2 regions of the Streptomyces sp. NPDC004111 genome follow, and region 2 is predicted to be linked to the other one. Evidence: riboswitches for the same ligand, from Rfam matches in the RefSeq annotation. Region 2 holds a riboswitch; the other holds the start of a gene.
The links. Region 2 has a riboswitch for cobalamin ahead of ACFYVL_RS22305 (CbtB-domain containing protein). Riboswitches for the same ligand answer to the same signal wherever they lie in the genome.
Positions count from the first base shown of each region.

Region 1: another riboswitch for cobalamin. It lies ahead of ACFYVL_RS03835 (FecCD family ABC transporter permease); the one in region 2 lies ahead of ACFYVL_RS22305 (CbtB-domain containing protein).

Region 1 covers NZ_JBIAMU010000001.1:859,478-863,139, forward strand. Annotated here, with positions in the region: gene ACFYVL_RS03830 (ABC transporter ATP-binding protein) at 1-747, opposite strand, end outside; gene ACFYVL_RS03835 (FecCD family ABC transporter permease) at 747-1,775, opposite strand; cobalamin riboswitch at 1,972-2,117, opposite strand; gene ACFYVL_RS03840 (DUF6461 domain-containing protein) at 2,202-2,840, shown strand; gene sigJ (RNA polymerase sigma factor SigJ) at 2,868-3,662, shown strand, end outside.
Region 2 covers NZ_JBIAMU010000011.1:151,511-155,172, forward strand. Annotated here, with positions in the region: gene ACFYVL_RS22290 (glycoside hydrolase family 6 protein) at 1-45, opposite strand, end outside; gene ACFYVL_RS22295 (ANTAR domain-containing protein) at 363-1,124, shown strand; gene ACFYVL_RS22300 (GAF and ANTAR domain-containing protein) at 1,184-1,963, shown strand; cobalamin riboswitch at 2,340-2,484, shown strand; gene ACFYVL_RS22305 (CbtB-domain containing protein) at 2,516-2,734, shown strand; gene ACFYVL_RS22310 (CbtA family protein) at 2,752-3,555, shown strand; gene ACFYVL_RS22315 (class F sortase) at 3,513-3,662, opposite strand, start outside.

The sequences.
Region 1 (3,662 bases), on a different contig from region 2:
CAGCTGCACCGCGCCCGTCTCCGGATGCCGCACCCGGTGCGCCCGTACGCCGAAGACGTCCGCCAGCAGCTCCTGCGTCAGCACCTCGTGCGGCGGCCCGTCGGCGACGATCCGGCCGCCCGCGACGACGTACAGCAGATCGCAGTGCAGGGCAGCGAGGTTGAGGTCGTGCAGGGCGGTGAGCACGGTTGTCCCGCTGTCCCCGACCAGCGCCAGGACCTCCAGCTGCTGGGCGATGTCGAGGTGGTTGGTCGGCTCGTCCAGGACGAGCACCTTCGGCTGCTGGGCGAGCGCGCGGGCGATCAGCACCCGCTGCTTCTCGCCGCCGGAGAGGGTCAGGAAGCCGCGGTCCGCGAGCCGGTCCGCCCCCACCCGTTCCAGCGCCTCCGCACACACCCGCCGGTCCTCCGCGGTGGCCCTGGCCACCGACCGCTGGTGCGGCAGCCGTCCCATCGCCACCACCTCGGCCACCGTGAAGTCGAACTCGGTGACCGCCTCCTGCGGCAGCGCGGCCAGCCGCCTGGCGCCCTCCCGCGCGCTCAGCCCCGACAGGTCGTCGCCGTCGAGCCGGACTGTGCCGGCCGAGGGGCGCAGCGCCCGGTACACGCACCGCAACAGGGTGGACTTGCCACTGCCGTTGGGTCCGACCAGCCCGACGACCTGTCCGTCGGCCGCCCGCAGCGTGATGTCCGCCACCAGCCTCGCCCCGCCGATCTCGACCGACAGGTCCTCGACGTCGACCCTCATCAGGCACCCCCGAAGGTGTAGGAACGGCGCCGCATCAGCAGCACGAAGCACGGCACGCCGACGGCCGCCGTGAGCACGCCCAAAGGCAGTTCGACGGGGGCGAGCACCACCCGCGAGAGCACGTCCACCCAGATCAGCAGCACGGCGCCGGCGAGCGGCGCGACGGCCAGCAGCTTGCGGTGGTCCGCGCCGACCAGCATCCGTACCGCGTGCGGGACCATCAGCCCGACGAACCCGATCGCCCCGCTGACCGCGACCACCGCGCCCGTCACGGCCGCCGACACCAGGAACAGCTCCTTGCGCAGCCGCTCCGGGTCCACGCCCAGCGCCGCCGCCGTCTCGTCGCCCATGGCCAGCGCGTTGAGCCTGCGCGCCGACCAGCCGAGGTGGACGAGCCCGCCGAGCACGGCGCCCGCCGCGACCGGTACGGAGGCCCAGTTGGCCCCGCCGAGACTGCCGAGCAGCCACATCATCGCGGAACGGGCCGCCTCGCCCCGCTCGGCGGCGAACACCATGAAGGTGGTGACGGCCGAGAACCCGTAGTACATCGCCGTCCCGGTCAGCACCAGCCGGAGCGGTGTCAGCCCGCGCGGCGTCCGCGCGACCGCGTACACCAGCACCATCGCCAGCAGCGCCGACACGAACGCGGCGCCCGACAGCGCCCACACCCCGAGCGCCCCGAACGCCCCGAAGATCAGTACCGCGTTGGCGCCGACGGCGGCGCCCGAGGAGATGCCCAGCACGAACGGATCGGCCAGCGCGTTGCGCACCATCGCCTGCACCGCGACCCCGATGGCGGACAGCCCCGCCCCGACCACGGCCGCCAGCACGGCGCGCGGGAAGCGCAGCTCCCAGACGATCGTGTACGCGGGCACCTCCTCCGGCGCGATGCGGCCACCGCTCAGCCCTGCCCACAGATAGCGCAGCACCTCGTCCCAGGAGAGCCCGGAGGCCCCGATCCCGGCCCCGCAGACGAGGGAGACCAGCAGCGCGCCGCCCAGCCCTCCGAGCAGCAGCGGCAGCGGCACCCGCCGGGAGTGCGCGGGCGGTCCGGCCGACCCGGGGTCGGGTCCGGAACCGGAATCGGCTCCGGTCGTGCGTATCGGGGACGACGTGGCCACAGGCGGGGATCGCTTTCGCCTCGGGCCGTGCACGTACGCAACCCAAGGGGCGGCCCGGACGCCGGGCGCCGGAACAGCACCTCATCGCAGTCCACGGCGAATTGACAGGAGCCTTCACCGCCACGGGTGATCGGGCTTACGGAGCCACCTGGGCTCCGCCTTACCGTTGCGGGTCAGCGCCGGACTTCGACCGGACTTCCCCCGTGGGGCGCTTGCAGCTTAACCGGTACGGCGCGGGGGCCCTCCGGCGGCTGCGGGCGCCGGAACGGCTTCGCCCGGTGGGACGGCGGGGCCGCGCACGGCGTTGTCGGTGGTGGCTGCGATGCTGGGGGCATGACCGACAGCACCGTTCCCACCACGACCGCCGCCGACTTCGCCTGGATCAGGGAGCAGTACGCGTCCCTGCTGGAGGCGTACTGCGTCACGCTGGTCGAGGCGATCACCCCCGAAGAGCTGCTCCGGGCGCTCGGCGCGGAGCCCGGGGAGCGGACGACGGGCGTGGAGGATCTGTGCGAACCCTCCTACGACGTATGGGACATGGAGGACGGCGAGCGGCTGCTCGTGGCGGCGGCCCCGGTCGGCGACTGGTCGCTGATGGTCGAGTACAACGGCTTCCTGGGCATCACCGACGAGGTCGCGCTCCCGCTGTCGCGCGGACGCACGGTGGTCTCGCACTTCCGCAACATCAACGCGGTGGACCACTTCAAGTGGTACCGGGACGGCACCACCCGCCTCCACTTCGAGCCGCTCTTCCCCCACCAGCGCGACGGCAGCCACCCCGACGAACTCCTCACCGCCATGCGGGAGTCCGGCTTCGACCTCAGCGACGCCGAGGACCGCCCCCGTCGCGGGCACACCGAAGCGGCCTTCGCCCTCGCACAGCGCATCACCGGCGTGGCCCCGACCCCGCTGCTGTTCGCCGGGGCGGAGTTCGTCGGCGGACTCGCGCAGCCGCCCCGCTCGTCCCGCTGAGCGGCCCGGCCTGGCATGCTGCGGGGTATGACCACGAAGGAAGCTGAAGCTGTCGCGGAGTTCGAGGCGCACCGGTCACGGCTCTTCTCGCTCGCGTACCGGATGCTGGGGTCCGCGAGCGAGGCCGAGGACATCGTGCAGGACACCTATCTGCGCTGGAGCGCGGCCGACGCCTCCGCCGTCCGTACGCCGGCCGCCTGGCTGACCAAGGTCATGACCAACCTCTGCATCAACCACCTCACCTCCGCCCGCGCCCGGCGCGAACGGTACGTCGGGCCCTGGCTCCCCGAGCCCGTGCTCACCGGCGCGGCGGCCGGCCACGGCGGTGCCGACCGGCTCGGCCCGCTGGAGACCGCCGAGCAGCGCGAGTCGGTGACGTTCGCCCTGCTCACCCTGATGGAGCGGCTCACTCCGGCCGAGCGCGCGGTGTTCGTCCTGCGCGAGGCGTTCGGGCACAGCCACCGGGAGATCGCCGAGGCGGTCGGTGTCGAGGAGGCCCACTCCCGGCAGCTGCTGCGCCGGGCACAGACCCAACTCGGCCACCCCCGAAGGCACTTCGAGGTCGACGAGCAGCAGCGGAAGAAGCTGGTCGAGCGGTTCTTCGCGGCCACGGTCGAGGGGGACATGGCCGGGCTTGAGGCGCTCCTCGCCGACGACGTGATCGCCTGGGCCGACGGCGGCGGCAAGGTGACCGCGGCCCGCAGGCCGATCCTCGGCCGGGACAAGGTGGTCCGCTATCTGCTCGGCATGGCGGAGCAGCTCGACGCCTCGCGGTTCCGGTTCGAGTTCGACGAGGTGAACGGGGAGACGGCGGTGCTCGTG
Region 2 (3,662 bases):
GACCGCTCCCAGTGCTCGCACACGTCCGCTGTAACTGCCGTACATCGACTCCCCCTTGGGCGCCTTGTGAAGACTGACCGTCTCGAAGCTGACTTGATTCCGAGGCAACCCCCCAGGCGCCCCTGCCCGGACACAACCGGTCGAATCCATCCTGACACACCAGCGGTCACCCTCAGCAGCCGCGCCCGCTTCGTCGCTGAGCTGTTGCACCGCGTTCAACCTGCCTCTTTGGGGGCACACGGCTACGATGAAGCACTCCTGGCTGCCCGCCGCGAGGCACTTCGCAGGACTCTTCAGGACTCTTCACAGTTGTCCGCCCGGGGACCGCTCGGGAACTCGTCGGGAACCTTCAGGAGGAGGGCGTGGCCACCGCCCGTATGACCGCCCTGCTCGACGAGCTGGCGCTGCACCGCACCGCCGTGCTCGACGAGTCCTTCGCCCGCCGTTGCGCCCTGGCGCTGGGGGTGGACGGGCTCGCCGTCACCCTCGTCGTGGAGGACCTCCAGGGTGAGCCGGTGTGGCTCTCCGGGCCGCGGGCGGCGGCCCTCGAAGACCTGCAGTTCACCCTCGGCGAGGGGCCGGGGCCCGACGCGGTGCGCACCGGCCGGCTGGTGCTGGACGGCGACCTGGAGCGGGTTCCCGGGGGGCGGTGGCCGGGTTTCCTGCCCGCCGCGCAGAAGCTCGGGCTGCGGGCCGTGTTCGCCGTGCCGCTGCAGATCGGGGCGATCCTGGTGGGGTCGCTGACCTGTCACCGCGACGCCCCCGGCCCGCTCGCGGACGACTCCCTCACCGACGTGCTGGTCCTCGCCGACGCGCTGACGCTCACCCTGCTCGACAGTGCGCCCGGCGCGCCGGCCGGGGAGGGCACCGGTCCGCCGCCGGAGGCCGGCGGCTGGCTGGCGCAGGACGCGGCGCTCTACCGTGCCGAGGTGCACCAGGCCACCGGCATGATCGCGGTACGGCTCGCGGTGTCTCCGGCGGTGGCACTGGCCCGGCTGCGGGCGTACGCGTACGCCGCCGAACGGCCCATCCTGGAGGTGGCGGCGGACGTGGTGGCCCGTCGGCTGCTCTTCACCCAGGACGGCGCCCTCCAGGACGGCGACGGTACGGAGCAGGCACGATGATCCTGTGGCAGCGCCCGGCGCGGGCCACCCGGCAGCACGACAGATGTGGGTGACAACGCATGGACAGCTATGGCCGAGAACAGAAGATCGCGACGGCCTTCGTCGAGGCCACCGACACCCTGGTCGACGACTTCGACGTGATCGACTTCCTCCACTGGTCGGCGGCCCGCTGCGTCGAGCTGCTCGACGTGTCGGCGGCCGGACTGATGCTGACCGACCAGCGCGGGCAGCTGCGCGCGGTGGCGTCCTCCGACGAGCGCGCCCGGCTGTTCGGCCTGCTGGAGATCCAGCAGGAGGAGGGCCCCTGCCTGGACTGCTTCCGGGGCCGGCGGCCGGTCGCGCCGCTCGCGCTGTCGTCCGCGGCGGCGCGGGAGCGCTGGCCGGTGTTCGCGCCGCGCGCGGCGGCGTACGGCTTCGGGTCGACGTACGCGGTGCCGCTGCGGCTGCGCGAGACGGTCATCGGCGCGCTGAACCTCTTCGCCGGTCCGGACGGGGCCGGTACGGCGCCGCAGGAGCTGCAGCTCGCGCAGGCGCTGGCGGACACCGCGACCCTGGGCGTCCTCCAGCAGCGCACCGTCCGGCACGACGAGCTGCTGGCCGGTCAGGTCCAGTCCGCGCTCACCGGCCGGGTCCGGCTGGACCAGGCCAAGGGCATGCTGGCGGAACAGTGGGGGCTCTCGGTGGACGAGGCGTTCGACGCGCTGCGGAGCCACGCGGAGCGCGCCGGGCGGCCGGTGTCCGAAGTGGCGATGGATCTCGTACGGGGCAGCCTGGACGTGGCGTCGGTGCCCGCCGGGAAGCCGGGCGGGGGCCGGAGCGGAGAGCAGAGGGCCCGGTGAGGCCGTACGGGACACTCGGAGCGACTTTGCAGTGACTTTGCGTCAATTACCCTATGGAGTACGGGGCTTGCCCGCTCTAGAGTATTCCTGAGGCCCCAGCCCCCGGCCCGTAGAGCCGAGTTGGACTTTCCAGAACCTCCCGCACAGACGCCGGGCTTCTCCCGCAGTCCGTGCGCGTGCGGTCGAGGACCAGCCCGGTCGGCGGCTCCGGGGGGAGCGAGCAGCCGACCGGGCCAGGTGCTGTCGCAAACGTTCCCGGTGCCCCGCGCCGCCCCTCCTGCCCTTCCCGTGCCGTCCCCCCTCCCGTGCCGCCGCCCCTTCCCGTGCCGTCCCCGGCGGGCGTTCCCGGGGCGCCATTGACAGTGCACTGCCAGGCTGGGACTCTCCGGAGGACAACTCCACACTTCGAGGCGACGGTGAACAGGAACTCCGGTGCGATTCCGGGGCGGTCCCGCCACTGTGACCACACCTGCCACGGTGTGGAAGTCAGGAACTGACCCGTCGTCCTCCTGCTCATGGGGCGTGGAAACCCCAGAAGGAGGCACCACCCTAATGTCTGCGTCTGCCCAGCAGTCCGCCCAGAGCGGCGATCTCGCGTCCGCGACCACCCGCACCCGGGATCTGCTGATCCTCGTCGCCGCGGTGATCGTCGCGCTGATCGCGCTGTACGCCGTGTTCATGGACAACGGCCACATCATCTCCGCCACCGGCAGCTACCTGCACGAGTTCTCGCACGACGGCCGGCACCTCTTCGGTGCCCCCTGCCACTGATCGGGGCCGGACGCACCATGAGCAACCCCACTCTCACCCTGCTCGGCCGCTCCCTCGCGGCGGGCGGGGCCGCAGGCCTGGTCACGGGCCTGTTCTCACTGCTGCTGGCCGAACCGGTGATGGACCGCGCGATCGTCCTCGAAGAGGCGCGCTCGGCGAAGGCGGAGGCGGCCGAGCACGCGCACGCGGCGGCGGGCGCCGTCGCCGACCACCACGAGGAGCTGTTCTCGCGCGGCCAGCAGCACTTCGGTCTGGTCGTCACGGCGATCGTCGCGGGCCTCGCCATGGGCGCGCTGTTCGCGGTCGCCTACGCGCTGGTGCACCGCCGCACCGGGTTCCTGGTCCGGGCCTGGCCGCGGGCGCTGGCCTTCTGCGCCGCCGCGTTCGTCGCGGTGGCCCTGCTGCCCGGACTGCGCTACCCGGCCGCCCCGCCCGGGGTCGGCGACGCGAACACCGTCGGGGAGCGGCAGCAGTTGTGGCTGGCCGCCGTCGTGATCGGCATCCTCGGCATGCTGCTGGCCTGGCAGGTGTACGTACGTCTCGCGGGCCGGGCCGAGCCGCTGCGGCACGGTGCGGTCTTCCTGACCGGGGCCGCCACCCTCGCGGTGCTGTTCCTGCTGCCGGACAACCCGGACGAGGTCCCGGTGCCGGCCGCCCTGCTGTGGGACTTCCGCGTCCTGTCGCTGGGCTCGCAGCTGCTGCTGTGGGTGGTCTTCGCGGCGGTGTTCGGGGGCCTCGGGCTGCGGGCCGCGGCACGGGCCGGCGCACCGGCGCGGGCTCAGGACCTGGCGGCCGGGGCCTCGGTGGCGCCGGTCAAGTAGGCGGAGACGACCACGTTGGCGGTGTAGGAACGGGCCTTGTGGTCGTACGTGCCGCCGCAGGTGATCAGCCGCAGTTCGGCGCGGCCGTCCTGGTGCGCGCCGTACAC